DNA from 4 places in the Pseudoalteromonas sp. T1lg65 genome. Region 3 is predicted to be linked to each of the others. Evidence: predicted binding sites of a transcription regulator. Region 3 holds the regulator's gene; each other region holds the start of a gene.
The links. Region 3 encodes sigma-54, which starts transcription at its own class of promoters, with help from an activator protein. Its sites were predicted from a motif close to GTTGGCACGNNNNTNGNNT; they were not measured.
Positions count from the first base shown of each region.

Region 1: ACSLBF_RS05530 (flagellar basal body rod protein FlgF) is a predicted target of sigma-54. The motif match lies at 3,866-3,884, and genes of this name have one in related genera.
Region 2: fliE (flagellar hook-basal body complex protein FliE) is a predicted target of sigma-54. The motif match lies at 5,365-5,383, and genes of this name have one in related genera.
Region 4: ACSLBF_RS05300 (FimV/HubP family polar landmark protein) is a predicted target of sigma-54. The motif match lies at 2,822-2,840, and genes of this name have one in related genera.

Region 1 covers NZ_CP196837.1:1,299,286-1,307,257, forward strand. The annotation lists gene ACSLBF_RS05505 (CheR family methyltransferase) at 1-265, shown strand, start outside; gene flgB (flagellar basal body rod protein FlgB) at 794-1,204, shown strand; gene flgC (flagellar basal body rod protein FlgC) at 1,207-1,644, shown strand; gene ACSLBF_RS05520 (flagellar hook assembly protein FlgD) at 1,662-2,345, shown strand; gene flgE (flagellar hook protein FlgE) at 2,387-3,787, shown strand; gene ACSLBF_RS05530 (flagellar basal body rod protein FlgF) at 3,921-4,685, shown strand; gene flgG (flagellar basal-body rod protein FlgG) at 4,702-5,490, shown strand; gene flgH (flagellar basal body L-ring protein FlgH) at 5,503-6,186, shown strand; gene ACSLBF_RS05545 (flagellar basal body P-ring protein FlgI) at 6,231-7,307, shown strand; gene flgJ (flagellar assembly peptidoglycan hydrolase FlgJ) at 7,410-7,972, shown strand, end outside.
Region 2 covers NZ_CP196837.1:1,343,155-1,351,126, reverse strand. The annotation lists gene fliI (flagellar protein export ATPase FliI) at 1-1,332, opposite strand; gene fliJ (flagellar export protein FliJ) at 1-1, opposite strand, end outside; gene fliH (flagellar assembly protein FliH) at 1,410-2,222, opposite strand; gene fliG (flagellar motor switch protein FliG) at 2,226-3,266, opposite strand; gene fliF (flagellar basal-body MS-ring/collar protein FliF) at 3,259-4,977, opposite strand; gene fliE (flagellar hook-basal body complex protein FliE) at 4,996-5,328, opposite strand; gene ACSLBF_RS05715 (sigma-54-dependent transcriptional regulator) at 5,526-6,914, opposite strand; gene ACSLBF_RS05710 (sensor histidine kinase) at 6,911-7,972, opposite strand, start outside.
Region 3 covers NZ_CP196837.1:373,503-381,474, reverse strand. The annotation lists gene lptC (LPS export ABC transporter periplasmic protein LptC) at 1-496, shown strand, start outside; gene lptA (lipopolysaccharide transport periplasmic protein LptA) at 486-1,028, shown strand; gene lptB (LPS export ABC transporter ATP-binding protein) at 1,028-1,753, shown strand; gene ACSLBF_RS01700 (RNA polymerase factor sigma-54) at 1,801-3,300, shown strand; gene hpf (ribosome hibernation promoting factor) at 3,329-3,616, shown strand; gene ptsN (PTS IIA-like nitrogen regulatory protein PtsN) at 3,618-4,076, shown strand; gene rapZ (RNase adapter RapZ) at 4,090-4,938, shown strand; gene ACSLBF_RS01680 (HPr family phosphocarrier protein) at 4,935-5,204, shown strand; gene mgtE (magnesium transporter) at 5,431-6,789, shown strand; gene pmbA (metalloprotease PmbA) at 6,842-7,972, opposite strand, start outside.
Region 4 covers NZ_CP196837.1:1,249,325-1,257,296, forward strand. The annotation lists gene ACSLBF_RS05285 (DUF6419 family natural product biosynthesis protein) at 63-383, shown strand; gene ACSLBF_RS05290 (4-phosphoerythronate dehydrogenase) at 457-1,581, shown strand; gene ACSLBF_RS05295 (aspartate-semialdehyde dehydrogenase) at 1,627-2,643, shown strand; gene ACSLBF_RS05300 (FimV/HubP family polar landmark protein) at 2,902-7,650, shown strand; gene truA (tRNA pseudouridine(38-40) synthase TruA) at 7,828-7,972, shown strand, end outside.

The DNA.
Region 1 (7,972 bases), 930 kb from region 3:
ACCTGTCAGGAAAATGGTCAATTTCAGACACCTAAACTTACTTGACTCTTACGCCTTAATGGGAAAATTTGACGTAATTTTTTGCCGAAATGTATTAATTTACTTTTCCCCTGAGGTGAAGGCGAAAATTATCTCGCAGTTTTCCCAGGCACTTAACCCTCAAGGATACTTATTTTTAGGCGCTTCTGAATCTATGGCAGGACTGAGTGACCACTTTAATATGCTTAGGTGCAACCCTGGGATAATTTATCAGAAGAAAACCTGATTAAGATTCATCGTTAACATTTCTTAGCAAGTTCCAGTATAAGCGGCGAAGCAAATCTAGCCGCTTTTCTTTTTCTAGGTATTAAATTACCACCTATGAAGGTGTCTAATACTAATCCGCAATAACACTTAATCATTTTGAAAGATTAAACCTGACGATAGCTGCGTTAAAAATTTCTCATTTAGAACAACTAAATAACGAAATTTTTGCCTTGCCTGCATGGATGTAGGTACCTTAGCGGTAGCAGGACGCGAGAGCGGAACTATCGACAAGGTATTCTTGCTTCAAATTAGATCACTTCATTAAGTGGATTGGTATAAAAAGCAAATTAAGCAAAATTATAGATGGTGTAATTTGTGCTTTGTGTAACAGCCAAGACTTAATAATGGTTGTTGGTTTTCCAAGTTAATAGCGCTTAAAAATATATAAATCACTTTAAAAGTATTTACTTTTCAGAGGGTTATCGGTGTTTTATTATTGGCCCATTAATTGCTTAATTCACTTGAGTCAATTTTTTGGAGTCTAATTATGGCAATCAGTTTCGATAAAGCACTAGGTGTTCATCAACATACCATGTTGATCCGTTCACAACGTGCTGAACTACTGGCGAGTAATATAGCAAATGCCGACACTCCAGGTTACAAGGCAAAAGATATCGACTTTGCCAGTGCCTTTAAAGCGGCAAAGTCTTCCCAACAACGCGGCAACGATATGGTCAAAACAGATAGAAATCATCTATCTGGCGGAAGCAAGATGACAAACTCAGATGAACTATATCGTACGCCAAATCAAGCAGATACAGGTGATGGTAACTCCGTTGACATACAAGTGGAACGAAACTTGTATGTACAGAATGCATTAGAGTACCAAGCCAGTTTGCAATTTCTTTCTGGTAAGTTTAGTGGCCTGAAAAAGGCCCTCGGTGGTCAAGGAGCTTAATTATGAGTCTTTATAACGTATTTGATATAGCAGGCTCTGGAATGAGCGCCCAAAATGTTCGTCTGAACACCACTGCGAGTAATATCTCGAATGCAAATTCGGTGAGCTCAAGTCAAGATAAAGTATATCGTGCGAGACACCCAGTTTTTGCAGCTGAACTTACTAAAGCCGCGGCTTCCCAGAACAGTACGAATGCGATGGGGGCGTCTGTTGGTGTGAAAGTGTTGGGTATTGTCGAGAGTAATAAGCCGCTGCAAGCGGAGTATAACCCGAACCATCCTAGCGCCGATGCAAATGGTTATATTTACAAACCAAACGTAAACGTGGTGGAAGAGATGGCTAACATGATTTCAGCCTCTCGGTCTTACCAAACGAATGTTCAAGTTGCAGATGCTGCAAAGCAGATGCTAAGTAAAACACTGCAACTTGGTCAGCGCTAGTATTGGAGTGATTGCTGATGAGTAACAATGTGAATGCTGCTTCATCAACGTATATGGATTCATTGCGTTGGGATAAGCAAAAGCAAAACGAACAGACAAAGGCGAATGATGAACTGACGCAAGAAGACTTCTTCTCGTTGCTCACTCAGCAGTTGTCATTTCAAGATCCTAGTAAACCTGCTGACAACGATCAGATGATCGCCCAGATGACTAATTTCACAATGGCGGAAGGGATTTCAAATCTCAATGAAAGGTTTGAATCATTGGCAGCATCAATGACCTCGAATTCTGCCTTACAGGCCTCAACCTTAATCGGTAAGAAGGCTCTGCTTGAATCGAATACTCTGGAGTACGGTGGTGATTCATTGTCCAAAGGATCAGTCATAGTGCCGGAGCCTGTGCAAAACCTCTCCATCGATATTTACGATGAAACGGATGCATTGGTGCACACTATTGAGCTTGGCGAAAAGTCAGCGGGTGCAGTGCGATTCGAGTGGGATGGTAAGAACAAAAATGGTGACATGATGCCTGCAGGTGAGTACACCATCAAAGCCGAAGGTATGGTTGAAGGTCAATATCAAACTTTACCGGTGGCGACATTTAGAAATATAGACAGCGTTAATGTCAATGGTGCTAACGGCATCGTCATTAACACTAAAGAAGGCGCGGTGCGCTTAACTGATATTGCTGAAATAGCATAATAGTTTTAAAGAATTAACCTTAAGAACTTAGAGGTGAGAGTATGAGTTTTAATATAGCACTAACTGGTCTAGCTGCCGCGCAAAAAGACTTAGATGTCACAGCAAACAACATTGCTAACGTTAATACAACGGGCTTTAAAGAATCTCGTGCTGAGTTTGCAGATGTCTACGCTTCATCGGTGTTTAGTTCAGGCAAAACAAAGAATGGTGACGGTGTGCAAACGACGATGGTTGCACAGCAGTTTCACCAAGGTTCGTTAAAGTTTACGCAAAACTCGTTAGACTTGGCGATTGAAGGCGAAGGTTACTTTGCGATGTCTGACTCACTACAGTCGCAAGATTTTACTTACTCTCGGGCTGGAGCATTCAAGTTGAATAAAGATAACTTTATCGTGAATGCCAAAGGTGACTACTTACAGGGCTTTCCAGTGGACCCATCTACTGGTGATAATACCTCGTTGAGTTTAAGCCAGACGTCGCCAATTCAGATCCCTGATGCCTCAGGTTCGCCTCGTGCAACGTCGCAAATCTACACATCGTTTAACTTAGACGCGACAGCGCAACCACCTACAATTGCTTTTGATCCAACACAACGAGCCTCGTATAATGCAAGAACGGCAATTACCGTCTATGACTCATTGGGTGAATCTCACACATTACAGTTGTTTTTCAGAAAAACCTCAGATAATGAGTGGTCTACTTATGCAACATTAGACGATCAGCCGTTTAACCATAATGCGCAATTAATCGACCCTGCAGCAACACCTGCAGTACCGTATACGCCGGTAAGTGTTTTCCGTTTTGATGCCAGTGGTATTCCAAGTCAAACAGCAGACGATCCCTCAGCAACGCCACTGACCTTTAGCGCTAATACGGGGACCACTTTTAATCCGTTAACTTTAGCTGGTCCTCAAGATACAGTCGATCCGACAATTGGTATGTCAAATCTACTAAATAACGGTGCCACTTTCCCGAACGACATTGTTGTTAACTGGCGTGATGAAGCGAATACAACGCAAAGACTGCCGACTCAATATTCATCTGGTCGTTTTGAAGTAAAAGCACTTGAACAAGACGGTGCCACGGTAGGCCGACTAGCCGGAATTGATATTGGTTCAGACGGTAAAGTTGTTGCTTCGTATACCAACGGTGACTCTACTTACCTAGGGCAAGTTGCACTGGTTCGTTTCCCTAATTCACAGGGGTTACAAGCCATTGGTAATACTGAGTGGAAGAAAAGTTTGTCTTCAGGTGAGCCGCTTGCGGGTGAGCCAAATACTGGTACTTTGGGTTCAATCAACTCATCGGCACTCGAGCAGTCGAACGTTAACCTAACCAATGAACTGGTCGACTTGATCAGTGCGCAGCGTAATTTCCAGGCGAACTCGAGAGCACTGGAAGTTAACTCAACGCTACAACAAAATATCTTACAGATCCGTTAATAATTTATGCCCTCCAAAGGCCATCCATTGTGATGGCCTTTTTTATCTCTTATCTATCCGTCAAATATTTGTTCTCACCTTGGCACTACTTTTGCTTTAACTACGGTAAGTATTAATTTTTAGGGTCACCGTCATGGATAAAATGGTCTACATCGCGATGTCAGGTGCTAAACAAAGCTTGCGTGGCGTGGCGTTAAAAGCCAATAACTTGGCAAATGCAAATACCACCGGGTTTAAAGCTGACTTTGCCCAAGCTCGCTCTATGCAAGCGTTTGGCGAAGGGATGCCAACACGGGTGTTTGCCTTGCAAGAAAGGCCAGGTACAAATTTGACGGGCGGAGCCATTGTTGAAACTGGTCGAGATCTAGATATTGCTGTTGATGATAAATCATGGATCAGTGTCATGGATGCTAGCGGTGAAGAAGCGTACACCAAGGTTGGAACGTTAAATATCCGTAGTGATGGTGCGCTAGTTACCAGTCATGGTCGCCAACTTATTGGCGAAGGCGGACCTATCGTCTTACCCATTCCTGTTGAAAAAGTCGTATTCAGTGATGATGGATCCATTCAAGTTCGCCCACAAGGCGCGCCTGCAAACTTTTTGGAAGTGGTTGACCGTCTAAAAATTATAGACGCCGATAACTCGAAATTGGCAAAAGGTAATGACGGGTTGTTCAGACCTAAAGAAGACCTGTTAATTGATGGTATTTGCGGGTTTTGTGAGATTTCACCAACGGCAAAAGTGATGAGTGGTTTTCTTGAAATGTCTAACGTGAACCCAGTACATGAAATGGTAGACATGATTAATCATCAGCGGCAGTTTGAAATGCAAGTCAAACTGATGAAAACCGCTGAAGAAATTGACGAGCGACACACTTCGCTCCTACGTATAGTTTAAGGGTGAGGTAAAGATTATGAACCCAGCATTGTGGATTAGTAAAACGGGTCTTGATGCCCAACAAACCGATATTTCGGTTATCTCTAACAACTTGGCAAACGCCAGTACGGTTGGATATAAAAAGAGCCGAGCTATTTTTGAAGACTTGCTTTATCAAAATATTAATCAGCCAGGAGGTCGTTCTTCACAAGATACGGAGCTTCCCTCAGGTTTAATGTTAGGTGCAGGTGCAAAAGTCGTCGCCAACCAAAAGAACTTTTCGCAAGGTAACATGCTGAGCACTGAAAACTCTTTAGATTGGATGATCCAAGGCCCCGGCTTTTTTGAAATTCAAATGCCCGACGGCACTACGGCCTACACGCGAAATGGTCAGTTCACTACTGATGAAGAAGGTCGTGTAGTGACATCTGGTGCAGGTTTCCCAATCCAGCCGCAAATGAATGTGCCAGATGACGCCCAATCAATCACTATTTCTCAAGATGGTGAAGTGACGGTGCGGGTTGCGGGGCAGGCTGAAAATGTGGTTATTGGTCAGTTGGTTATTAGTGATTTCATCAATCCATCGGGTCTGGAGCCAATCGGTCAGAACTTATACACAGAGACAGCGGTGAGTGGTGCGCCTGTGCAAGGCAACCCAAGCATAGAAGGTCTTGGGAAAATTGTTCAAGGGGCGCTAGAAACCTCAAACGTGAACGTAACCGAAGAACTAGTGAATCTAATAGAGACTCAGCGAGTCTATGAGATGAACTCCAAAGTCATTTCTTCAGTTGACCAAATGATGAGTTATATCAACCAGCAACTGTAATCGGAGAATAGTATGCGTGCATTATATTTTGCCATCGCGGCAGTGGCTGCGCTCAGCGGGTGCAGCACAACTCAAAACAGCAGTGTGGTGCGTGATGACCCATATTATGCACCTATCTATCCTGAAGAAACACAGGCGCAACTGGTACCGACGGGATCGCTTTTTAATACTCAGTTTTCAAATGATTTATATGCTGACAAGAAGGCGCTGCGAGTTGGAGATATTATCACTATTGTATTAAGAGAGACGACGCAAGCGAGTAAAGCGGCAAATTCAACGCTAGAGAAAGAGAGTGAAATAGGGTTTGAACCGATTCTAGGTTTAGGTGGAAACGCGGTAAACATCGGTAAGGAATCGATTCAGTTGTCAGCTAACTCAGAAAGCTCATTTGAAGGCGATTCGCAGTCAAATCAATCAAATAGTTTATTTGGTAATATCTCAGTGAATGTAACTCGAGTTCTACCAAACGGAAACTTAGTGATCCGTGGTGAAAAGTGGCTCACGCTAAATACCGGTGAGGAATTTATTCGTTTGGAAGGTTTAGTCAGGCCTCAAGATGTGAAAGCGGATAACACCATAGAATCTAATCGTATCGCGAATGCGCGAATTCAATATTCAGGTAAAGGTGATCAGCAAGAAGTGCAGAGCGCAGGTTGGCTTACCAGCTTCTTTATGAGCGCAATCATGCCTTTTTAAGGATGTACATTATGAAAAGCCAAATCTTTAAATTACTGAGTTGCATGTTGTTAGTCGTTGCAGGTGGAGTGACACAGGTTGCTCATGCTGAGCGAGTTAAAGATGTCAGTATGGTTGAAGGTGTTCGCTCTAACCAATTAGTTGGTTACGGCTTGGTTGTAGGTCTTCCTGGTACGGGAGAGCAAACGCGCTTTACCGAGCAAAGCTTCAAGGCCATGCTGAATAGCTTCGGTATCTCAATGCCTGCCAACCTAAAACCAAAAATCAAGAATGTTGCAGCCGTTGCAGTACACGCAGATCTTCCACCGTTCGTTAAACCTGGCCAAACCATTGATGTCACCGTCTCTTCTATCGGTAGTGCTGGAAGTTTACGTGGAGGTACCTTATTGCAGACGTTTTTGAAAGGTGTGGATGGTAACGTCTATGCGATAGCCCAAGGCAGTTTGATTGTTGGAGGCTTAGGTGCGGAAGGGGCGGATGGTAGTCGAGTTGTGATTAATACACCGACAGTGGGCAGAGTTGCCAACGGCGCTACCGTTGAGCGTGCAGTACAGAGTCCCTTTTCACAAGGCGACTATATTACATTTAATTTAAATAGCCCTGACTTTACCACTGCAAAACGCTTAGCTGACACGATTAATGATTTAGTTGGGCCAAATAGTGCAAAACCAATGGATGCAGCCTCAGTAAGAGTTATTGCGCCCAGAGATCCGTCTCAGCGAGTAGCGTATCTATCTACGCTAGAAAATCTCGAGTTTAAACCTGCCGATACCGCTGCAAAAATTATCGTGAACTCTCGTACCGGTACCATTGTTATCGGTAAAAATGTCAAATTACAGCCAGCTGCTATTACGCATGGCGGATTAACAGTGACGATTGCGGAGCAAGTCAACATTTCTCAACCGAACGCATTTGCAGAAGGTGAAACAGTCGCAACTCAGCAAAGCATTATTGATGTCGACCAAGATGACTCGCGTGCATTTGTGTTTGATCCGGGTGTGAGCCTTGATGACCTCGTTCGAGCAATCAATCAAGTAGGCGCAGCACCTGGTGATTTAATGGCGATATTAGAAGCGTTAAAAGAAGCTGGGGCTATCAATGGTCAATTAGTCGTCATATAAAGAGTGTTTATTAATCAATCAGTTAGCCTCGCTTAGCGAGGCTTTTTTATTGGCGCGTATTTTGCATTGTTATCACTATCAGATGACAAAAGCATTGAGATTATGAATACCGATCAGCTAAAAAATCAGAGCTTCTTTGATTTAAGTAACTTAGATTCGCTTCGTAAAGAGGCGTTGACCAGTGCTGGTGATCAAGATGCGTCAAAGCAAGCGTTGAGAAAAGCAGCGCAACAGTTTGAATCGATCTTTACCCAAATGCTTTTAACCAGCATGCGTAAAGCCAACGAAGCATTGGAAGACAAAGACAGTCCGTTTAATTCGAGCGGTGTGAAGTTTTTTGAAGAAATGCACGATCAACAGTTGGCTATGCATCTTTCAGAAAAAGGGAGTTTGGGTCTTGCAGACCTTATCGTGCAGCAGCTATCTCCTAATACCGAAGGTTATAAGCCAGCGTCAGTAATAAGAGCAGATGGAAGCTTGCCTGAACGAGCCTCACCGCAGCAATCGAAAGTCAGCAGCCAAGCACCACAGCCACAAATAAATAATGATGTGGCATCAAGTAGTGACAAACAAAGTGTGTTTTCTTCGCCTGAAGAATTTGTTGAACAGGTATGGGATTTTGCTAAAAGCGCTGCTAAGAAGCTCGGGTTAAACCCTGCTGTAAT
Region 2 (7,972 bases), 970 kb from region 3:
TTAACCTTGTCCCAGAAGTTGCGCTAAGTTTTGCAAGCATTCATCGTAATTTAAAACGTCTTTCATACCTTGCTGTAAAAATGCGTTGACCGTTGGCATCATATTGATTGCTTGATCAAGCATCGGATCAGTGCCTTTTTGATAAGCGCCCAAGGTGATCATATCTTTGTTTTGTTGATACATGGAATAAACTTGTTTTAACACTCTGGCTTGCTGCATGTGACTTTCTGAAACCACCTGAGGCATTACACGACTGATCGATTTCTCAATATCAATTGCTGGATAGTGACCACTGTCAGCCAGTTCTCGCGACAGGACAATGTGGCCATCAAGAATTGCGCGCGCGGCATCCGCGATGGGATCTTGCATATCATCGCCCTCACTAAGTACAGTAAAGAATGCTGTAATTGAGCCTTGGCCCTCACCACCATTACCTGCACGTTCTACAAGTGCAGGAAGCTTAGCAAACACCGATGGTGGATAACCTTTAGTTGCAGGAGGCTCTCCGACGGCAAGTGCGATTTCACGTTGCGCCATAGCATATCGTGTCACCGAGTCGAGTAAAAGCAGTACATTCATACCTTGATCACGAAAATATTCCGCGATCGTCACTGCACTTTCACAACCCTTTAAGCGCATAAGCGGTGAAGCATCAGCGGGAGCGGCGACCACTACGGAACGTCGGCGTCCCTCAGTGCCTAGAATTTCATCGATAAACTCTTTGACTTCTCGACCACGCTCACCAACCAAGCCAACGACTATCACATCCGCTTCACTGCCTCGTGTCATCATACCCAAAAGTACTGATTTACCGACACCACTTCCGGCAAACAACCCCATCCGCTGACCTTGTCCAACGGTAATAATCGAGTTAATGGCACGGACACCGACATCCATAGGTTCTTTGATTGGCCGTCTAGCTAGCGGGTTAATTGGCGCGGCCGCAAATTTCAAGTGGGTCTCTGCATCAATACTACCAAGACCATCGAGAGGTCGTCCCAAGCCATCCACCACACGGCCAAGTAAATTCATACCTACAGGTAAACCTGAATCACGAACTTTGGGGATAACACGCGCACCAGGCAACACCCCGGTGATATGGTCATTTGGCATTAGGTAGAGCGTGTTTTGATTAAAACCGATGACTTCGGCGTCAACAAAGCCATTTTGTGTTTCGATTTTACACAAGCTACCAACCGATGCATTTAGGCCGGTAGCTTCTAATGTTAAACCCACAACTCGGGTAAGGCTGCCGGCTACTGCAACCCCAAATGGCTTTACGAACTTTTGATATTTTGACAAGCGCTCATTGAGCGCTATAGACGCTTGCATCGTGATTAGTACCTTTTATTCAACACTCTTTTATCATTAGAGTATTAATAACCAAGCAGGTTCTTTCGCTGTTGGCTTTATTCGATACCACTGTCTTGCAAAAATGATTCCAAAACGTCGACTATACGATTCTTTATCGTCATGTCGATTGATGATTGAGTGGTTTTAACTTCACAGCCACCACGCTCAAGAGTAGGCTCAGGGATCAACTGCCAATGCTGAGCAGCAATATGTTCCTCTCCGTACATGTGCTGCACTAGAGTTAAGTCTTCTGGGTGCAAATGGATTCTGACTTCCTGCTGTTTAACTGGTAAAGCATCCATTGCCTTCTTTAGCGCATGAAGAATTAACTCAGGGTTGGTCTTTAGCTCAGCAAACACAACTTGCTCTGCCAATAATTTGACGAGGGTTATCAATTGCTTTTCGCATGCTTCATCCACCTTTTGCAAAGGTATTTGTAAGCCATCTAAAATACTTGAGAGCGCTTTCATACGCTCTTCAATCAATGGCTGAGCTTCTTCTAGACCTTTTTCTTTACCAATTTCAATACCTTCTTTGTAACCTGCTTCTTTTCCTTCTGAAACCCCTTTTTCAAAGCCTTCAATGTATCCTTGTTCATGGCCTTGTTTAATTCCCTCATCAAATGCATCTTGACGAATTTGCTCTAGCTCTTCGATTGTCAGAGTGGGAAATTCTGGCTCTTGAGGTTCTGGTTCAGCTGTTTTTTCCTTATGAATATAGAGTTCTTCCAATGGAGTGCCATACGCTGTTGATCGCCCAACAAACTTTTCAGGGCGTTCCGTTACATCAGGAATAGGCCAGTTTTCCAGTAACTCATCAACCGCTTCTGAACTAACCGGACGCCCTTTGTACAACTTTTTTTCCGCCATGGGTTATAGGAACTCCTCACCACCGCCACCACCGAGCATGATTTCGCCAGAATCAGCTAAACGCCTTGCTGTTGCAAGGATTTCTTTTTGTGCCGCTTCTACTTCACTTATTCGGACAGGCGGCATGGCTTCTAAATCGTCGAGCATCATTTCAGCTGCTCGTTTAGACATATTCTTCATAATCTTATCTTTAAGGCCTTCATCGGCACCTTTAATTGCCTTCATGAGCACGTCTTGTTGTACTTCACGCAGAATAGATTGAATACCACGGTCGTCAACATCCATGAGGTTTTCAAATACAAACATAAGATCCTGAATTTGTTGAGACATTTCTTCATCATGTTCACGAATAGAGTCCATCAACTGACCTTCAATATTGGTATCGAGGTAGTTCATGATATCCGCAGCAGCTTTCAAGCCGCCCATTTTCGCCGCTTGCGCACCCGCTTGACCAGCGAACTGTTTCTCCATGATTTCGTTTAGTTCTTGCAGTGCCGCTGGTTGAACTTCTTCTAGGTTTGCAATACGCATGGTTAAGTCAAGTCGCACTTTCTCAGGGAACTGCGACAAAATTTCGGCGGATTGCTCAGGTTCAAGGTAAGAAAGTACGATTGTTTGGATCTGCGGGTGCTCGTTACGAATAATATTTGCAACCTGCTTGGAATCCATCCATTTCAATGAATCTAAGCCTTTAGCCCCTGAGCCCATCACGATTTGGTCAATTAGACTTGCAGCCTTATCTTCACCAAGCGCGGCTGTCAGCGCTTTCTTGATAAAGTCTTCGGATTGGAAACCAATGGTACTAAAGCTTTGGATCTGTTCGATAAATAAGTTATGAACCGCTGCAATTTTGGCCTGTGACAAATCGTCCATTGAGGCCATTGCCATCCCTACTTTTTGAACTTGTTTTGGTTCTAAGTGTTTAAGGATCTGCGCAGCATCTTCCTCTGTTAAGCTAAGTAATAAGATGGCGGCCTTATCGACGCCATCTAGTTTATTAACGTCAAAGGCCACTGGCAGTTGTTTTTGTTCTTGATCAGTCATCTTCTGTCAACCACGCTTTCACAACTTGTGATGAGAGTTCTGGTTCGTTAGCAACAAGCGCACGTACTGCTTTAAGTAGGTCTTCGTCACCATGTAAGTCTGGCAATTGTAATCTACCGTCAGAAGAGAAGCCAACCGCTGATTCATCAAAGTCATTGTTTAACATATCTAGAGTACTATCACCTAAGTCGACACCGCTGGTTAGTGCATCTTCGTCAAACTCTTCAAGAGTGTCATCAGGGTAGATTAGACGTTTCAGCATGGGTCTTACTACAGCTAAGATTAGCACAATGATAATCAAGGTTCCCGCCGCTAAACGAACCGTTTTTGCAAACCACTCCTGTTCCCAAAGCGGTATTTCTCGCATGTCAGTAATATCTTCTCTAACAAACGGTACTGTCACTACTTCTAACGCATCGCCGCGTTGCATATCAAATCCTACGCCACCTTGTAGTAAACGACGAATATTGTTCAGCTCTTCTTGTGAACGTGGCACCATCGTCGGATTACCTTCAGCGTCGGGCTTAGATACGTAATCCACCGCGACACTTACACTAATGCGACGGATAACACCTGTTTGTTGGCGTTTGTGACTAATAGTGGTGTCTAACTCATAGTTGCGAGTCGCTTCTTTTTGATTACTACTAGGGTTTCTGGCATTACCGTTGCCACCTTGACCAGCAACTTCAGGAATATTCGAGTTTACTGGTGGTTGATTCGTTAATGCACCAGGGATCCCAACAGCTAACCCACCAATGTTGTTTTGTTCGTAGGTGGTTTCACTCCGCACTGCTGGCAAGTCTGGATTAAAGCGTTTTTGCGTTTCTTCAACTGAACTAAAGTCCATCGTCAAGTCTACTTGTGCAGTAAAATTACCAAGACCGACTGTTGGGATAAGAATGCTGTCGATTTTTTCTAAATATTCTTGTTCGCGCTTACGTTCAATTTCATACTCTTTACGTGAACGAGCCGCTAACGAGTCTTGCGATCCAGAATTAAGTAAACGGCCATTTTGATCTGTTACTGTGACACGCGAAGGCTCTAAACCTTGTACTGCAGAAGCTACAATATCAACGATAGAGTCCACTTCTTCACCATCTAAAGTGCGACCACGTTTAAGCGTCAATACCACCGTAGCAGAAGGCTTTTTCTCACGACGTGCAAAGACGTTTTCTTTGGGAATAGCCAGCAAAACTTTAGCACGGTTGATATCTTGTAGTTCTTCTATCGTTCTTGCCAACTGCTGTTCACGACTATGCTTTAAACGCTCACGTTCGAGACGCTGACTCACACCAAATCCCATATCTTGCATCAAAATGTCTGTGCCAGAACTCGGCGCTTGCGAAAAGCCATCGCGTGCCATTCGCAACTTAATGTCTTGGTAATCGGACTCTGCCACCAGAACGGTATTACCGTCCAATTGATACTCAATCTTTTGTTGATCTAAGAAATCGAGAGTCTCAACCAGTTCTTCTGTCGGGTATTTTCCAAGTGGGCGCATATCTGGCTGACGCGCCCAAATGATGATGAATATTGCAATAGCCAAACAAATAGCAAGTGCAATAACCAGAGTAATCTGGCGAAGCATATCAACACCGCTTAACGCACTAAAGTAGCCAGATTTTTGCTCTTGTTGCTCGTGAGAGCCAGTATCGTTATCGATACCGCCATCAGAAAGCGCAAGATCTGTTGATTGATTAGTAGCCACAATTACTCTCCACTTACTCTATTAAACCGGCATGCTCATGATTTCTTTATAAGCTTCAACGAGCTTATTACGCACTTGCACTGTTGCTTCGAATGCCACAGACGACTTTTGCTTTGCAATCATGGCTTCAGCCAAAGACACGCTACGATCACCCATTTCAACGGCGGTCACTTTTTGCTTAGCGTCTTTTTGAAGGCCGTTAACCGTGTTGATTGCATCTGACAACATGTCACCAAACTGGCTGGATGAAGATGCCGCTGTCTTTACAGGCAATGAAGGCTGTTGAGATTGTCTCATTGCCTCTGTAGCCATCGCTTGCATTTCTTGAAATAGCGCTGATGATTGTACTTTCATGATGCTTATCCAAATTAACTTTACTTGAAGTGGATAAAGCAGGATATATGCCAACTATTTAAGCCTTTAAATTCAAAAGGTTACAGTGTTTTTGGTACGTCATATTTTTGGCAAGTGAGATAAATGAAGATTAGGAGCCTAGAATAAGCTCCTAATCTGTAGAGAGTTGATGTCACGTTATGCAAGAAAGTGTCATATCACGCGGGTAGTGCAATGCCCAGATCTCTCATTCTCGCGAGTTTATAACGCAGTGTTCTTGGACTGATACCGAGCACTTCAGCTACTTCTTTACGCTTTCCGTTAAACTTCTGTAGTGTATCCAAAATTATTTGATGCTCTTTGTCTTGTAACTCTTCTTTGTAGTTAACCATGTCGTCGTCTGAGTTACTTTCAACACCTGAGTTAACGAAGATCTGCACATTTTGTTCAGTTTCAGTCACAGGAATATGTACTTCTGTCGGCACAAAGTTTTCAATAAAGATATCCTGTTCGTTAATTTCATCACCTTGAAATAGGATAAGTGCACGTTGGATCACATTATCTAGTTCTCGTACATTACCAGGCCAAGAATGAGACTGAAGTTTTTGCTTCGCTGCTGCACTCAACTTTGGCGTAAGTTTGTTTGCTTTTTGCGTATGACGAACCAACAGATGCTCAGCTAGTACAGTAATGTCTCCTGGTCGCTCTTTAAGTGGCAACCACTCAAGCGGAAATACATTCAAACGATAATATAAGTCTTCTCTAAAGATGCCATCTTCCACCGCTTCTTTTAAATCACGGTTACTCGTCGCCAAAACTCTGACATCAAGTGCAATTGTTTTTCGACTACCTAGTCGCTCAACTTCTCTTTCTTGCAATACTCTGAGCAGTTTTGCTTGTAGCCCCAAATCCATCTCGGTGATCTCATCTAGTAATATTGTCCCTTTTTGAGCTTGCTCGAACTTGCCAGGACAGGCTTGAATAGCGCCAGTAAACGCACCTTTCTCATAACCAAATAGTGTGGCTTCAAGCATATTTTCTGGAATAGCCGCACAATTTATCGCCACAAAAGGTTCATTTGCACGTTCGGATTTATCATGGATATAGCGTGCGAGTACTTCTTTACCGGAGCCGCTAGGGCCCAATACCATAACGCTGGCTTCCGATTTAGCCACTTTGGCTGCGAGTTCGAGTAACCGTAAGCTTTTTTCATCCGCAACAACCGGACCGTCAGTTTCGCGTTCTTGCTCAGGCAAGTAACGACTGACCATATTCAGTAGTACCTCTGGTGCAAACGGCTTAGCCATGTAGTCAATTGCGCCCAAACGCATTGCCTCTACAGCATCGTCGATGGTCGCGTAAGCTGTCATCATCAAAACTGGCAACTCGGGATAATTCAATTTGATGGTCTTGAGTAAATCAAGTCCACTCATTGCCCCCATTTGTACATCGCTGACCACTAGAGAAAAGTCCTCTTGCTTAAGCATCAGAACGGCTTGTTCAGCACTGTTGGCCTCTTCACATTCGATGTTGGCAAGCTGGAGTGTATCGATTAACGCTTCTCGTAAACCTGCATCATCTTCAACTACTAGTACCTTATTACTCATAAATCCTCCGCTTCAACAACTGGCAAAACTAGGCTAAAACATGCTCCTTTACCCTCAACATTGTGGGCTTGAGCATACCCCTTGTGAGCATTAGCAACAGAACTAACGACTGCCAAACCTAAGCCCGTGCCTTGCGCTTTTGTGGTGTAGAATGGCTCAAACAACTTTTCTACTTCGTCAACGTTTATTCCAGGTCCGTTGTCCGTCACTGAAATTCTGACATACCCTTCTTTAATATCTCGGTGGGCGCTAATCTCTATTCGAGCACCAGCACCAATTATTTGCACACTATTGTGGATTAAGTTTTGAATGGCGCTTGCTAAGGCTGTTTTATTACCAAGAATTTCGATATCTGGCTCAGGCAACTCCGCAACTAACTCCGCCTTATGTAATTCAATCATGGCATCAGCACCAGCTTTTACTTCACTTAATAACTGCTGCATCGATACTTGTTCCACGACTTGCTGCTCACCGCTTTTGGCAAATAGCAGCATGTCATTAACTTGACTCTCAAGATCTTTTAACCGTGACATTAACTTGGTATGAAACTTTTCTCGTGACTCTGCTGGTAGACTATCCGAACCCAAATGCGCGCTATATAGCATAGCCGCTGAAAGCGGAGTTCTCACTTGATGTGCCAGCGATGCGACCATTTTACCAAGCGCACTTAAACGCTGCATGTGTGCGACGCGCTTTTGTAGCTTCCGCGTTTCAGTCAAATCAGTCATTAAGATTAACTGGCCCGGTTCAGGAGTTAATGCTGTGATCTCTAACTTGATCAAGCGGCCATTTTTTAACGACACTTCATGCCCATCATCGTGCTGAGGGCGGAAAGAACGCTGGATTATATTGAACCATTTTTCGCCTTCAAGTGGCTCTCCAAGCATATCCATCGCAATTTGATTTGCCTTCGCTATCATACCTTGACCGTCTAGAACGACTACGCCAGCTGGCATTGTGTCAACTAAATGACCCAACCAGCTCGCTTGCTGTCTTAGGTCGCTCAGTTCACCAACATAAGCTTCTTGTAATAAGCCCGGCCCAAATGGACCAGAGGC
Region 3 (7,972 bases):
GCACCCGATATTGACTGAAAAAAAAGACGATAGTGTAAAGCAAGAAGAACACTTAGCTAAACCAGACTATATAGCAACACAACTTCAGCAACTTGCCTACAGTGAAAATGGCCAGTTAAATTACCAAGTTAAAGCTAATAAAATGGAAGTTTTTCAAGAGCTAGGTTTTAGTCACTTTACCCAGCCTGTGTTCACTTTATACAATGGTGAGCAAAATTGGGAGCTCAGCGCAGCAGAAGCCACGTTATACGATAACAATATGCTGGTACTTGAAGGCAATGTCCTAGCTAAAAACTTAACCGAGGGAGCGATGATCAGTGATGTTTTTGCTGACAACGTAAGAGTAGACATAAAACAAAAACTGATGAACTCCCAACAGCCAGTAGAAATAATTGGCCCAAGCCTCAAAATTACAGGTAAGGGATTAACCGCTGACCTACACAATGAGGTCATTGAACTTATCAATCATACAAAGACTATCTATTATGATCAGTAAACTCTTTACTACCTTAACCCTTTTTAGCCTCAGTGTATGGGCTACCGTTGCTTCATCAGTAGAAGATTCGCAAGTTATTATTGACTCAGATCGGCAGCAAGCCCAATTACAAAGCGACATTGCCATCTTTGAGAAAAACGTAACGGTCATTCATGGTCTTCGTCGCATTACCGCCGATAAATTAGAAGCACACCGTCGAAAGGAGCTTGGTGATAATAAGCAATTGCTTATTGCCAAAGGTTCCCCTGCCATTTTTACTGAACAGCAAGCCGATGGCACTATGCTGGAAGCAAAAGCCAACGAAATACGCTATGACGTTGCCACCATGACCTTAGTTATCTCAGGTAATGCGGAGATTAAACAAGCCGGACAGAAAATGAATGCTGACAGCATCACCTATGACATCGATAAGCAGCTGATCAGTGCAGACCGCTCAGATCAAAAAGACTCCAGAGTGCGTACCATTTTAGTGCCGGTCAAAGATGACAAAGATCAATCTAATAAAGGGTTAAAAGAGCAAGGTAACAATTAATGAGTGAATTAATTGCACAAGGCCTAGCAAAAAGCTACAAAGGCAGACAAGTTGTCAAGAACGTAGCTCTCAATGTTAAAGCTGGTAGCATAGTCGGTTTACTTGGTCCAAACGGAGCGGGGAAAACCACTACTTTTTATATGATTGTTGGTTTAGTACCGAGCGACAAAGGCGTTATTCAAATCGATGACCAAGATATCACCTTGTTGCCCATGCATAGCCGTGCCCGCTTAGGTATTGGCTATTTACCACAAGAGTCTTCCATATTTAGAAAACTCACTGTGTATCAGAACCTTATGGCGATATTAGAAACTCGCAAAGATCTCAATAAAACAGAGCGTGAGATTGAGCTTAACGAACTTCTAGATGAGTTTAACATTCAGCATATTCGTGACTCATTGGGTATGGCGCTTTCAGGTGGAGAACGAAGAAGGGTAGAAATTGCTCGAGCTTTAGCCGCAAACCCAAAATTTATCCTTTTAGATGAACCTTTTGCTGGTGTTGACCCGATTTCAGTGTTAGATATAAAGACAATAATAAAGCACCTAAGAGATCGAGGTATTGGGGTTTTAATTACAGATCATAATGTCAGGGAAACCTTAGATGTCTGTGAAACCGCCTACATTGTTTCTCATGGTGAGCTAATAGCATCAGGCACCCCTGAGCATGTTTTGGCAGATCAAACAGTAAGAGATGTCTACCTAGGTGAGCAATTCAAGCTATAGTTAGATTGGTAGTAATAACAACTGTGAAAAAGGATTGTTAGAGATACATGAGACAATCATTACAGCTGCGTATGGGGCAGCAACTGACCATGACACCTCAGCTGCAACAAGCCATCCGCTTGCTGCAATTGAGCACATTGGATCTACAACAAGAAATACAAGAAGCACTAGATAGCAATCCATTGTTAGAGGTGGACGAGTCTGAATCTCAAGATTCTGATGGCGTGGAAATATCTGACCAAGATAAAAACACGGATCAAAACAATTCAGAATCCAGTGATGAGAGTCAAGTCAGTGATTATGAGTTAGACTCGGATACTGCCCTGAGCAAAGATACAGTTAGTGAAGAACTCGCCATGGATGTCACTTGGGATGAATACATGAGCGCCGCTCCTAGTAGTAGCTCAGGTCCTTTACCTGATGACGACAATGTTTATCAAGGCGAAACATCTGAGTCATTACACGACTATCTAATGTGGCAACTACAACTCACCCCTTTTAGTCCAACCGATCATGCCATTGCTACTGCTATTATTGAGGCCGTCGATACATCAGGAATTCTGACTCTATCTTGCGAAGAGATTTTAGAAAGCTTAAATGGCGATGAAAGCGAGGAAACGATTGAGTTAGATGAAATTGAAGCCGTATTAAAACGTATCCAACTTTTTGACCCCGTCGGTATTGCAGCAAGAAGCCTTCAAGAATGTCTTTGTATTCAGTTACGTCAGTTTGCGCCAGAAACGCCTTGGCTAAAAGAAACACAAATGGTGCTAACCGACCATATAGATTTGCTAGCCAGCCGTGACTATCGAACGTTAATGAAGAAAACTCGCCTCAAAGAAGATGAACTAAAAGAGGTAATGACGCTTATTCATAGCCTCAATCCCAAACCTGCGGCCAGTATTCTTCATGAAGAACCTGAATACGTGATACCTGACGTGTCAGTAAAAAAAGTGAAAGGTCGTTGGGTGGTAGAGCTGAATCCCGACGCAATGCCTAAAATTAGAGTGAATGATCACTACGCTGCAATGTCTAGAACCGCACGCTCCAGTTCTGATAGTCAGTTCATCCGTTCACACTTGCAAGAAGCAAAGTGGTTCATTAAAAGTCTTGAAAGTAGAAATGACACTTTATTGAAAGTAACTAATTGCATTGTGCAACAACAACAGGCATTCTTTGAACATGGACCTGAGGCAATGCGTCCTATGGTGCTTAACGATGTCGCGGAGATGGTTGATATGCATGAATCAACAATTTCCCGGGTTACAACTCAAAAATATATGCATACACCTCGCGGCATTTTTGAGCTGAAGTATTTCTTCTCAAGCCATGTAAGTACAGAAAACGGAGGTGAGTGCTCATCAACAGCAATTAGAGCACTGATCAAAAAGCTGGTAGCTGCGGAGAACACAGCTAAACCTTTGAGCGATAGTAAAATCGCAGACATACTAGCTGAACAGGGAATCAAGGTAGCAAGGCGCACGATCGCAAAGTATCGTGAATCCCTAGCCATTCCACCGTCAAATCAGCGTAAAAGCTTGATTTAAGACGTTAAACCAAAGAAGGAAAATGCTTATGCAACTAAATTTAACTGGTCGTCACGTAGAAATTACAGATTCACTTAGAGACTATGTCACCAACAAATTTGCGAAGCTGGAGAGGCATTTTGACCACATCAACAATGTCCATGTGATCCTAGACGTTGAAAAACTAGTACAAAAAGCAGAGGCTACTTTGCACGTGAACGGCGGAGAACTATTTGCTTCGACTGAACACCAGGACATGTACGCGGCGATTGATAGTTTAATCGATAAGCTAGACCGTCAAGTAATTAAACATAAAGAGAAATTAACTCGTCATTAAAATGAAATTGAGTTCACTTGTAAATAAGGACTGTAGTAAAGCTGCGGTCCTTTTTAATAGCAAAAAGCGTATTCTCGAATATATTAGTGAGCTGGCACACACTCAGCTTCCTGAGGTTAGTCAGCACGCTATTCTTGATGCACTGATGACCAGAGAAAAGCTTGGTAGCACAGGGATAGGCAAGGGTATTGCGATCCCACATGGAAGACTAGCCGGTATCGATCATGTCGTCACTATGGTACTTGTGAGTGAGCAAGCGATTCCGTTTGAAGCCATAGACAAGCGCCCCGTGGATATTTTCGTCGCTCTGATTGTACCTGATGGAGATAATCAGCATCACCTAAAGACCTTGGCAACAATTGCTGATAGACTCAAAGACAAAGCGTTTTGTAAGCAACTTAGGCAAGCAAAAACAGATGATGAGTTATTTTCGGTGATCCAGAATGAGTCAAGTAACTGAGCAAGAACAAGGAATGGAGTTAATTATTATCAGTGGCCGCTCAGGCTCTGGTAAGTCTGTCGCGTTGAGAGTCTTAGAAGACTTAGGTTACTACTGCGTTGATAATATACCAGTCAATTTATTGCCCTCATTAGTCAGAAGCGTTTCTGACAGTTACGACAAGATCGCCGTAAGTATTGACGTTCGCAATATTCCTAAAGAAAGCGATGAATTTAATGATATTTTAGAATATCTGCCGGGCTTTGCGAAGCCGACTTTGTTTTATCTAGACAGCGATGACCAAACGTTGATTAAGCGTTTTTCAGAGACACGTCGTCTGCACCCTCTTTCATTACATAATCTTCCTCTTGATGTTGCGATAAAAAAAGAGCGAGAATTGCTTGATACACTCATCAATCGCGCCGACTTTTTAATTGATACAACCGATATCAGCGTACACCAGCTTGCTGAAGACATCCGCGAAAAAATATTAGGTAAAAAAGACAAACAATTAATTATTACCTTTGAATCTTTCGGCTTTAAGCATGGCATTCCAAAACAAGCTGATTATGTCTTTGACGCTAGATTTCTGCCTAATCCACATTGGGAACCAGAATTAAAACCGCTTACGGGCCTAGATCAAGCCGTAATCGATTACCTATCTAGCCACAGCATAGTGCAAAAATTTACCTGGCAAATTCAAACCTTTGTTCAGACTTGGCTGCCACACTTAGAGCGCAATAACCGCAGCTATCTAACCATCGCAATAGGCTGCACCGGCGGTCAACACCGCTCTGTATATCTAGCTCAGACAATCGGAGAACGCTTTGCTCGTACCCACTCGAATGTGAAGATACGACATCGAGAGCAAGAATCAAAATGATTGAAGACAGCTTTTTAATCCGAAACAAATTGGGACTACACGCCAGAGCAGCAACAGTACTGGCAGAGCTGGCTAACCAATTTGATGCTGAAATCACACTCTATCAGGGTGATAAACAAGCCGCAGGGGATAGTGTTCTAGCCCTCCTGTTACTTGAAAGCAGTCAAGGTAAACAAGTTCGTGTTACGTGTGACGGCCCTGATGCCCAACTAGCACTTGAAGCGATAGGTCAATTAATCGCAAATAACTTCAATGAAGCAGAGTAACGCGCTTCTTACTGGTCTGATAACTACTTTATAGATAAGCGCTTTTTGAGTTTGTAGCTTGGTAACTCCCACCAAAGTAAGTTAAACTGTATGTGCCTGCCTGTAGATATACAGAAAAATTTCTCGGCTTAAACCTGTGTAATATCTGCAATAAAAATAGAAAACAATTAAGGTAATCTGTTAACACGGTTTAACAATGTCGCTAGCAAAATAATTAAGGACGTATATGCCTGAAGCATTTGAACAAGACTACACACTGGAACAACTTCAAAAGGCCACCAAGGCCTTAAACAGTGGTCAGTTTGTTCAAGTCAGGCGCATGCTTGCAGAGACAGCACCGTGTGATACGGCACTATTACTTGAGTCTTCCCCCCACAAAATTAGGACAATGCTTTGGCAACTCGTCGATCCTGATATTCAAGGGGATATTCTCGAGGAGCTTTCAGAGGATGTGCGTCTTAGCATCATCTCGAAAATGGAACCTGAGCTCATCGCTGCAGCCACTGGCGATATGGATGATGACGATCTCGGTGACGTACTGAGAAGCCTACCCGATACAGTCTATCAAGATGTTATTGGTGCTATGGATAGCCAAGATCGGGAGCGTGCCACAGTCGCGCTTTCCTATAAGGAGCACTCTGCTGGTGCCTTAATGAGCACCGATACCGTCACAATACGGCCGGATGTTTCGCTTGATGTCGTATTTCGTTACCTGCGCCTAAAGGGCGAACTTCCTGATGGCACAGATGAGTTGTATGTCGTTGATAAACATAACTGCTTTTTAGGCTCGTTGTCCATCAACACGTTACTGACTAGCACGCCAGATAAGATCGTCAGAGAACTCATGGATGAAGAGCGGGAAACAATCCCTATTTCTATGGATGAGTCGGATGTTGCACAGTTATTTGAGCGCCACAACTGGATTTCCGCCCCCGTTGTCGATGATAACGCCCACTTACTTGGACGTGTAACTATCGATGACGTTGTAGATGTTATTCGTGAAGATGCTGAGCACAGCTTGCTTAGTATGGCAGGTCTAGAAGATGAAGAAGATACCTTCGCACCGGTTCTAAAAAGTAGTCAGCGCCGTTCGATTTGGCTTGGTGTTAATCTCATCACAGCTTTAATGGCAGCCTTTGTGGCGAGTTTTTTCGAAGGAACGCTCGATATCCTCCCGATACTTGCGGTTTTAAATGGCATCGTGCCTAGCATGGGTGGTGTTGCGGGTAGCCAGACCTTAACCTTGGTGATCCGGGGTATTGCTTTGGGCCATATCAACCAAACGAACCAGCGTTTCATTATGGGTAAAGAATTAGCGATTGGCGCGCTTAATGGTCTGCTTTGGTCTGTTTTAATCGCCGGTGTTATCGCAGTTTGGCAGTGGGACTTTAAACTCGGTGCCGTGATAGCTTTCGCCATGTTTATGAATTTAGTGGCTGCGGGGATAGCTGGTGCGAGTGTACCAATCGTACTTAAGAAAATGAAAATTGATCCCGCGTTGGCTGGCAGTGTTGTGTTGACCACTGTCACAGACATTGTGGGTATTTTCGCTTTCCTTGGCACAGCGACATGGTTTTTAGTATAAGCCAACCTCGGTTTTCGATGATATGCGCCTCTAGTTGAGGCGCTTATCACACTTAATTTCCTGCTATTTGCATATTATTAATTAGCACAGAACCGGTTTGTATGGCTCCTCGCTTTTCAATGTCGGCTCCCAATCCTTCCACCCCTAAGAACATGTCTTTAAGGTTTCCAGCTATGGTAATTTCACTGACAGGAAACTGAATTTGACCGTTTTCAACCCAAAAGCCCGCGGCGCCACGAGAGTAGTCACCAGTAACCGTATTGACTCCTTGACCCATTAATTCTGTTACTAATAAGCCTGTCCCCATCTTTCTGAGTAACGCATCCAAATCGCCTTCCGTCGGATTCACTAACCAATTGTGGATCCCACCAGCATGACCCGTAGAAACCATATTCATTTTTCTGGCTGAATAGCTAGTCAGTAAATAGGTTTGCAGTTCACCACTGTCGATGATTGTCCTATCTGCCGTTTTCACTCCCTCGCTATCAAATGGACTAGAGGCTAACGCTTGCAACATATGCGGTCTTTCTTCAATAGAAACACACGGATTAAATACTTGCGTGCCCAAGCTATCTAATAAAAAGCTTGATTTCCGATACAGTGCGCCACCACCTATCGCAGAAACTAAATGACCAAACAGGCCACTAGCAATATCGGCTCTGAAAATAACAGGAGTTTTTCTCGTCGATAGTTTACGACTCCCCAGCTTCGCAAGGGTAGCACTAGCCGCTTCGATACCAAGGTCTTTGGCTGACTTGAGTTCGGTTGATAGCCGAGAAACAGCGAACGCAGAGTCTCTTTGCATTTGTTCGTCTTCCTTACCTATCACCATCGTGCTAAAACTATGACGAGTGCGTGGGAAACCAGCTATTAGACCATGTGAATTACCATACACACGTAACCCCTCATGGCTCGAGATGCTTGCGCCATCTGAGTTAATGATCCGAGGATCCGCATCTAACGCTGTGTTCTCGGCTTCTTGGCATAAAGAAATAGCTGCGTCTGGAGTCAATGACCAAGGATGATACAAATCGAGATCTGGAGGGCTCATTTCTAGCAGTTGTTTATCGGCCACCCCATTGCACGGATCGTCAGAGGTAAATTTTGCAATATCTACCGCTTTCTCAACAACCGATCGCAAGGCTTTTGGGCTCAAATCAGCTGTTGACGCAGAACCTTTGTG
Region 4 (7,972 bases), 880 kb from region 3:
CGAATACTCTTTTCATACAAAGCTAACTTACTGACCTACAATACTTTTCATGGAGGAAATGTATGCAGTTCACGATTATTTACACGTTTGTCTTGACGAGTTTTTTTGCCATGGTGGCATCCTTTCATATTTATCCTCAGGCTGTTGTGGTAAATCTTATTTGCTGTTTTGCGGCTGCGTTTTTTGGTTACCGAGGGTTTACGCGCTCGGCTTTATTGCTCTGTTGTATCAATATGCTTGCTATGGTGTTTAGTTCAATGCTGAATGATCCGTCACAGCTTAGCTTAAAAGCCGCATTGGTATTTGCATGTTGCGTGATGTTTTTCGGTATTGCGTTAGGGTGTAGTAAAGACACTGACAACGATAAAAAGGCTAACTGTTGATTATTCCAGAGGTGCTGCATTTAGCCCTGACAGCTGATAAACTGCGCGCCAACTAAAGCTTGTAGGAGCGGCGATGAAAATTTTAGCTGACCAAAATATGCCTCTGGTGGAAGAGTTTTTTTCAGAACTGGGCGATGTTGAGCGCTTTGATGGTCGAACATTGACATCAGAGGCATTAGCTGAGGCGGATATCCTGCTCACTCGTTCAGTCACGCAGGTAGATGAAAAATTATTAGCAGGCGTGGAAAAGCTACAATTTGTAGGTACTGCGACAATTGGTGTTGATCATATTGATACCGCACTATTAGAGCAAAAAAATATTGGCTTTAGCAGTGCGCCGGGATGTAATGCGATTGCCGTTGCTGAATATGTGATCAGTGCGTTACTAGCTTATGTGCAAGAAACAGGGCAAGCCATTAAAGATAAAACCGTAGCCATCGTTGGTGTTGGGAATATCGGCGCCTGCCTAGAAAAAAAGTTAGCGGCTCTCGGTGTTAACGTTATCCTTTGTGATCCGATCCGTTTTAAACAAGGCAGCTTGCCAGAGCATCAGTCAATCGACACCGTTTTAGCTCAAGCGGACATCGTGACATTTCACGTACCACTGATAAAGGAAGGTGAACATAAAACAGTTCATTTATTAAATGCATCTCGTATTCAATCTCTTAAGCCGAACATGGTTATTATTAATGCAAGCCGTGGTGACGTGATAGATAACCAGGCTCTACTCGATGCTAAGCTAGCGGGCCAGCCGTTAGAATTAATTTTAGATGTTTGGGAAAATGAACCAAATATCTTAAAGCCATTGCTTGAGCATACGCGTTATGCATCGGTACATATTGCTGGACATACATTAGAAGGTAAAGCTCGTGGCACACAAATGCTTTATGAAGCAGTTTGTCAGCATTTTGGTTTGCAAGCCGGTAAAACAATCAGAGATTTTCTGCCTACGCCTGCTGTGACCGATTGTCGGCTGAGTGATACGTTTGATGACTCAGATGTGATTAGCCTAGTTCACTTAGTTTATGATATTCGTCGAGATGATGGCATTCTGCGAGCAAAATTAGACCATGCAGGTTTTGACGCGTTACGTAAGAGCTATCCGGTAAGACGTGAATTTAGTACAATTACCGTCAACAATGGCGGGGAGTGGAAAGCGCAACTCTCAGAGTTGGGTTTTACGATTAAACGTGGATAACGGCCGCAATAGCAGCAAATATAAATCAAAGAATGAGGATTAGTCATGTCGCAAAAATACAATGTGGCAGTGCTTGGTGCAACAGGACTCGTAGGCAAGCAAATTATCGAAACATTGGCAGAAAGAAAGTTTCCTGTTGATCAGCTTTTTCCACTAGCGAGTAGCCGCAGTGCAGGTGAAGATATAGACTTTCGCGGTGAAAAAATTACCGTGTTAGATGTAGAAGAATTTGATTTTTCCAACGCCCACATCGGGTTGTTTTCGGCTGGTGGTTCAGTATCAGAAAAGTACGCGCCAATTGCTGCAGAAGCTGGTTGTGTAGTGATTGATAACACTTCACACTTTCGTTATGACCATGATGTGCCATTAGTGGTACCTGAGGTAAATAAAGAGTCATTAGCTGATTTTAGAAATCGTAACATCATTGCAAATCCTAACTGTTCAACAATTCAAATGTTAGTTGCATTGAAGCCTATTTATGACGCCTATGGTATTGACCGTATTAATGTTTCAACCTACCAAGCGGTTTCAGGAGCGGGTAAAGAAGCTGTTGATGAGTTAGCGAAGCAAACGGCTAATTTGATGAATGCGCGTCCAATGGAAAACGAAGTGTTCACTAAGCAAATTGCGTTTAACGTAATACCGCAAATTGACGCGTTTCAAGACAATGGCTACACCAAAGAAGAAATGAAGATGGTGTGGGAAACACAAAAAATCCTCGGTGATTCTAGTGTGTTAGTTAATCCTACCGCGGTTAGAGTGCCGGTGTTCTTTGGTCATGCAGAGGCGATTCATTTAGAAACACGCATGCCTTACGATCTCGAGCATATCAAGCAGCTACTTGCAGATGCACCGGGTGTTGAACTCATTGAAGATGAACAAGATTATCCAACACCAGTATCTGATGCGAGTGGTAATGACACCGTATATGTTGGCCGTGTCAGAGCGGATATATCACATCCATTAGGATTAAATCTGTGGGTTGTTTCAGATAACACAAGAAAAGGCGCAGCAACCAACAGTATTCAAATTGCTGAAGCCTTAATCGAAAATTATTTGTAAAGACAATAACAGTGAAAAATCGGCAAACTCCGACTCGGCAGGAGTTTGCCGTTATGTCAACTTATTGACGAATATTCAGTTTTTCCCATCATCTGATGCTCTGCATATAGCTAAATAAGAATCTTAACTTTCAATACGTTGCAATGGATATTCCCACATATCTGGTTTATAGTTTGCATTTGGAATAGAGCTTGCTTCAGAGCCATAATAACAAATGTCGTTTAGCGAACTAGTTGAACATCTATATAAAGGATCGGCATGCGCGGTTTAGCCTTTTTAAGTATCTTGATAGTTGCACTGATTGCGACACCAGTTTATACACTTGAGGACACAGTGTTAAAGGGCCCCAAAGGGGTTGATTATGGGGCTCAAGGGCGCTCAGTCGGTCCAATCAAGCCAACAGATACTTTATGGCGTATCGCGCAAAAAATACGTCCTGACGACTCCGTTACCATTTACCAGGTAATGAAAGCGTTATATGACAAAAACCCCAATGCGTTTCTAGATAAAAACCTCAACCACATGCGCGATGGCGCATACCTGCGTATTCCGACCTTAGCTGAGATCCGCAGAGTTAATCCTCAATTAGCGCAATTAAAGTCTGATCAAGACGACAAACTGTGGGAAATGAAGCGTAAAGGTCAGTTGGACCCAGCGGCCATCGATGCAGCAGACAATAAGGTGACCCAAGCGCGTAAGGTGGATGTAGATGATGCCAAAGAGCAGCTTACCAACCAGCTTCGCTCTTTGAAAATGGAACAAGACATGCGCTTGCTGGATCTGCAAAAGCAATTTAAGTCTTCGGTTCGTAGTGTAGAAGAGATCCTGCAAGAGAATACTAAATTAAAAGAAAAGCTTGGAGACATTTCAAGTGAGCTAAAAAATGTGCAAACCCAGCTTGGTAGAGATAGTGAAATACAGCGCCAGTTGAAGGCGGTGATTGAGCTACAAAGCGAAATGATTGAACAGCAGGCATCTATCCAAGAGCAGGAACAATCAGAGTTTAGTTTATCAAACTTCTTCTCATCCACATTCGGTATTATTTTACTGGGTATGCTACCCGCTCTACTCGGTATAGGTGGATTGATTTTTTTCCTTAGAGGCAAAAAGCGTTCTGCACAGCAGACCGACGACGATGATTTTCTGCCTCAATCTTCTGTATCAAATGTGGCGATGGCTTCAGCGGCAACCGCAACCGCAGCTACTGCAATGGACCCACTTGATATAGGTGGTAATGATAACTTAGATTCTTTGGATGATAGCGTACAACTTGACGATGATATGTTGCCCGAAGACGACGAAATCTCGTTTGATACTTTAGAAGAAGATTTCGAAGAAGGTAACGACACATTAGACCAAGACGAGTTGGATAGCCTGCTTAACGAAGATATCAGTTTCGATGATGAGCATGATGACGATTTCATGCAGCAGAACTTCGACGATAGCAGTGATGCCGGCGATGCACCAGGTAGTTTGGATGATGATCAGGACATATTGAGTGATAGCGATTTAGACGACCTGTTTAACGAGCCACAAAGTGAGGAAATTGATGTTAGTGACGACGCGCTAGCGGCACTAAGTGAAGAGTTAGCAGACGACCAAATTGAGAGTGAATTCTCTGGCTCTGAGGAAGATATTGATGCGTTGTTAGACGGCAATTTAGACTTAGAGCCTGAATTTTCAGGTGAGTTAGAAGACGATGAGCCTGATATTGACGCACTATTAGATGAAGCTCAAAGTAATGATAACCTTTCAAACGACCTTGCAGACGAAGACATTGATGCCTTGCTTGATGGGCAGTTGGATGAATCTGATCTAGAGCTGCCAGAATCTGAAATGTCTGAAGAGGATATGGATGCTTTGCTAGAAGAAGCTCCAGAAGCCGAATTGGCAGAAGATGACATTGATGCCTTGCTAGACGAAGCTCCTGAGATGGAGCTCGATGAGGAACCTGAAGCCGAATTGGCAGAAGATGACATTGATGCCTTGCTAGACGAAGCCCCTGAGGAGATGGAGCTCGATGAGGAACCAGAAGCCGAATTGGCAGAAGATGACATTGATGCCTTGCTAGACGAAGCTCCTGAGGCGGAGCTCGATGAGGAACCAGAAGCCGAATTGGCAGAAGATGACATTGATGCCTTGCTAGACGAAGCTCCTGAGGCGGAGCTCGATGAGGAACCAGAAGCCGAATTGGCAGAAGATGACATTGATGCCTTGCTAGACGAAGCTCCTGAGGCGGAGCTCGATGAGGAACCAGAAGCCGAATTGGCAGAAGATGACATTAATGCCTTGCTAGACGAAGCCCCTGAGGCGGATCTCGATGAGGAACCAGAAGCCGAGCTGGCAGAAGATGACATTGATGCCTTGCTAGACGAAGCCCCTGAGGCGGAGCTCGATGAGGAACCAGAAGCCGAATTGGCAGAAGATGACATTGATGCCTTGCTAGACGAAGCCCCTGAGGCGGAGCTCGATGAGGAACCGGAAGCCGAATTGGCAGAAGATGAACTTGATGCCTTGCTAGATGAAGCCCCAGAGACGGAGCTCGATGAAGAACCAGAAGCAGCACTTGCAGAAGATGAACTTGATGCCTTGCTAGATGAAGCCCCAGAGGCGGAGCTCGATGAGGAACCGGAAGCAGCACTTGCAGAAGATGAACTTGATGCCTTAGTAGACGAAGCTCCTGAGGCGGAGCTCGATGAAGAACCAGAAGCAGCACTTGCAGAAGATGAACTTGATGCCTTAGTAGACGAAGCTCCTGAGGCGGAGCTCGATGAGGAACCAGAAGCCGAGCTGGCAGAAGATGAGCTTGATGCCTTGCTAGATGAAGCCCCAGAGGCGGAGCTCGATGAAGAACCGGAAGCAGCACTTGCAGCAGATGAACTTGATGCCTTGCTAGACGAAGCCCCTGAGGCGGAGCTGGATGAGGAACCGGAAGCAGCACTTGCAGAAGATGAACTTGATGCCGTACTAGACGAAGCTCCTGAGGCAGAGCTCGATGAGGAACCAGAAGCCGAGCTGGCAGAAGATGAGCTTGATGCCTTGCTAGATGAAGCCCCTGAGGCGGAGCTGGATGCGGAACCAGAAGCAGAACTTGCAGAAGATGAACTTGATACGTTGGTAGATGAAGTGCCGGAAGCCGAGCTGGCCGAAGATCCTGAATCAGACACAGAGCTTGAAGAGTCAGCAAGTGTCGGTGATGCTACTGAAGCAGGTCATCTTTCAGGCATAGTTGAAGATACTTCATATACAGAAAATGATGATGATTTAGACTCACCGCTAAGCGAATTAGATGAGTTGGACAATGCGGATCTGAAAAGTGTTGATGAATTACTCAATGAGCTGCAAGAAGATTCTGAGTTTAATTCAGATGAATTATCTGAGGAATATGATGAAGAAGAAGTCGAAATTGAACTAGGTGACGACCCACTAGGTGAGGATATCGATTTATCCTTGGAAGAGGAGCTTCCCGAAGAAGACACGTTGACGCCAAGTGCTGAGCTTGATAGTTACCCAGAGTTAGAGCTTGGGGAGATCAGCGAGTCTGAACAAGCATTAGCTGAAGCCATGGCGTTGGATCCGGATTTAGATGACTTAGACGATGATTTGCATGATGCTTTCGAGCAAGAAGAGCAAGACTTTGAACTAGCGCAAGATGATGAAGAGTTATCAGTAGATGCGCTAACATCGGAAGGTGTTGATGATGAAAATGACTCTGAGGTCGAGCAGCCAACAGGCACAGAACAGACTCTCGTACCTCAAGAAGAATTAGCCGACGACACCCAAGAAGATGAAATTGACTTCCCTGAATATGGTGAAGAAGATGCATTGGCTGATCCTGAGTTTGCAAGTGAAGAAGAGGTTGATACTGATTTTGAACTGGATCTGGAAAGTATTAGTGCTGCTGATGAGCCAACTACAGGCGGCATAGAGGATGATAATTCCACAGAACCTAGTTCGCCTGATGGAACCACTGAGGTGGAACAGGATACCGCCTCAGACCGTGAGCTTTCAGCAACACCAAATGAACAAGTATCTGATGATGAGCAAGATATTGAGTTTCCAGAATATGGAGAAGAAGACGCCTTAGCAGATCCTGAGTTTGCAGGAGAAGAAGAGCCGGACTTTGCGCTCGATATTGATGAAGACGGTGCTCCAGAGGTTGAGCAAACCGATGAGCAACTTGAGGATGAAAGTGCCGTAATAACTGAAACGCCGACGTCTGACGCTAACTCTGAGCAAGAACAGGCTGAAGACGATACGTCGGATGAAGATAGTGCACTTCCCGAATATGGTGAAGAAGGTGCCTTAGCAGATCCTGAGTTTACTGGAGAAGATGAAGCAGAGAACGACCTCGTATCAGAACGAGAAATCGCACCGCAACAAGCATCAGCAGACTCAGATAATGCTGAGCTCCAGCCGGATTCAGATGTTGCAATTGAATCTTTACTTGAAGACGATGTGGAGCTCACAGAAGAACCGGAAGAAGCAATTGATGTTGATGAAGCGGCCATAGAACAGGAATTTATGGCTGACTTTACTCAGCAAGATTTTGATCAGTTATTAAGTGAACTAGATGAACCAGAAGGTTTAGGAGATGCAGACGCATCTGATTTTGAAGTTGACTTTGACAGTTTGCTGAAAGACGAAATCATTGACGATAAAGGAGCTGAGAGCGACCAGATAGACGACTCTTTAGACGATGAAGACTACTTAGAAATCGAAGAACTACTAGAGCAAAGTGATGAGCTTGAGGGAGACACTGAGCCATACACTGACCCGAATATGGATGTGGGACTAGGAGACTTTGAAGGACTACTTGCTGGTGAAAATGCCACGGATGTGGATTTAGAAGACGAAGGTTTCTCTGCAAAGCTAGACTTGGCTAAGGCTTATATAGAGATCCAAGATTTTGATTCAGCGGTATCAACCTTAAATGAGATTATAGAAAATGGTCCAGAATCGGTTCAGCAAGAAGCTGAGCAGCTAAAGGCTCAATTAAAGTCCTAAGCTCTAATTTAGCCGCGAGGCTGTTTAAAATGCACCGTTGAACTTGAGTCGCGGTGCATTTTTTGTGTGTTTATTGTCTATATGTTGACTTGAATGTTGGGGAATTTCTATTGCGCTTTTATTCATGTAGCCAATAGCTTAAAATGAACTTTTGGAAAAATTTGTGATAGATAGGTTATGCGAGTAGCACTTGGCATAGAGTACAATGGTGCACAATACAGCGGTTGGCAGCGGCAACAACACGTAAATAGTGTCCAGCAAGAAATAGAAACCGCGTTATCCAGAATTTGTAATCACCCCGTAGAAATCGTTTGTGCAGGTC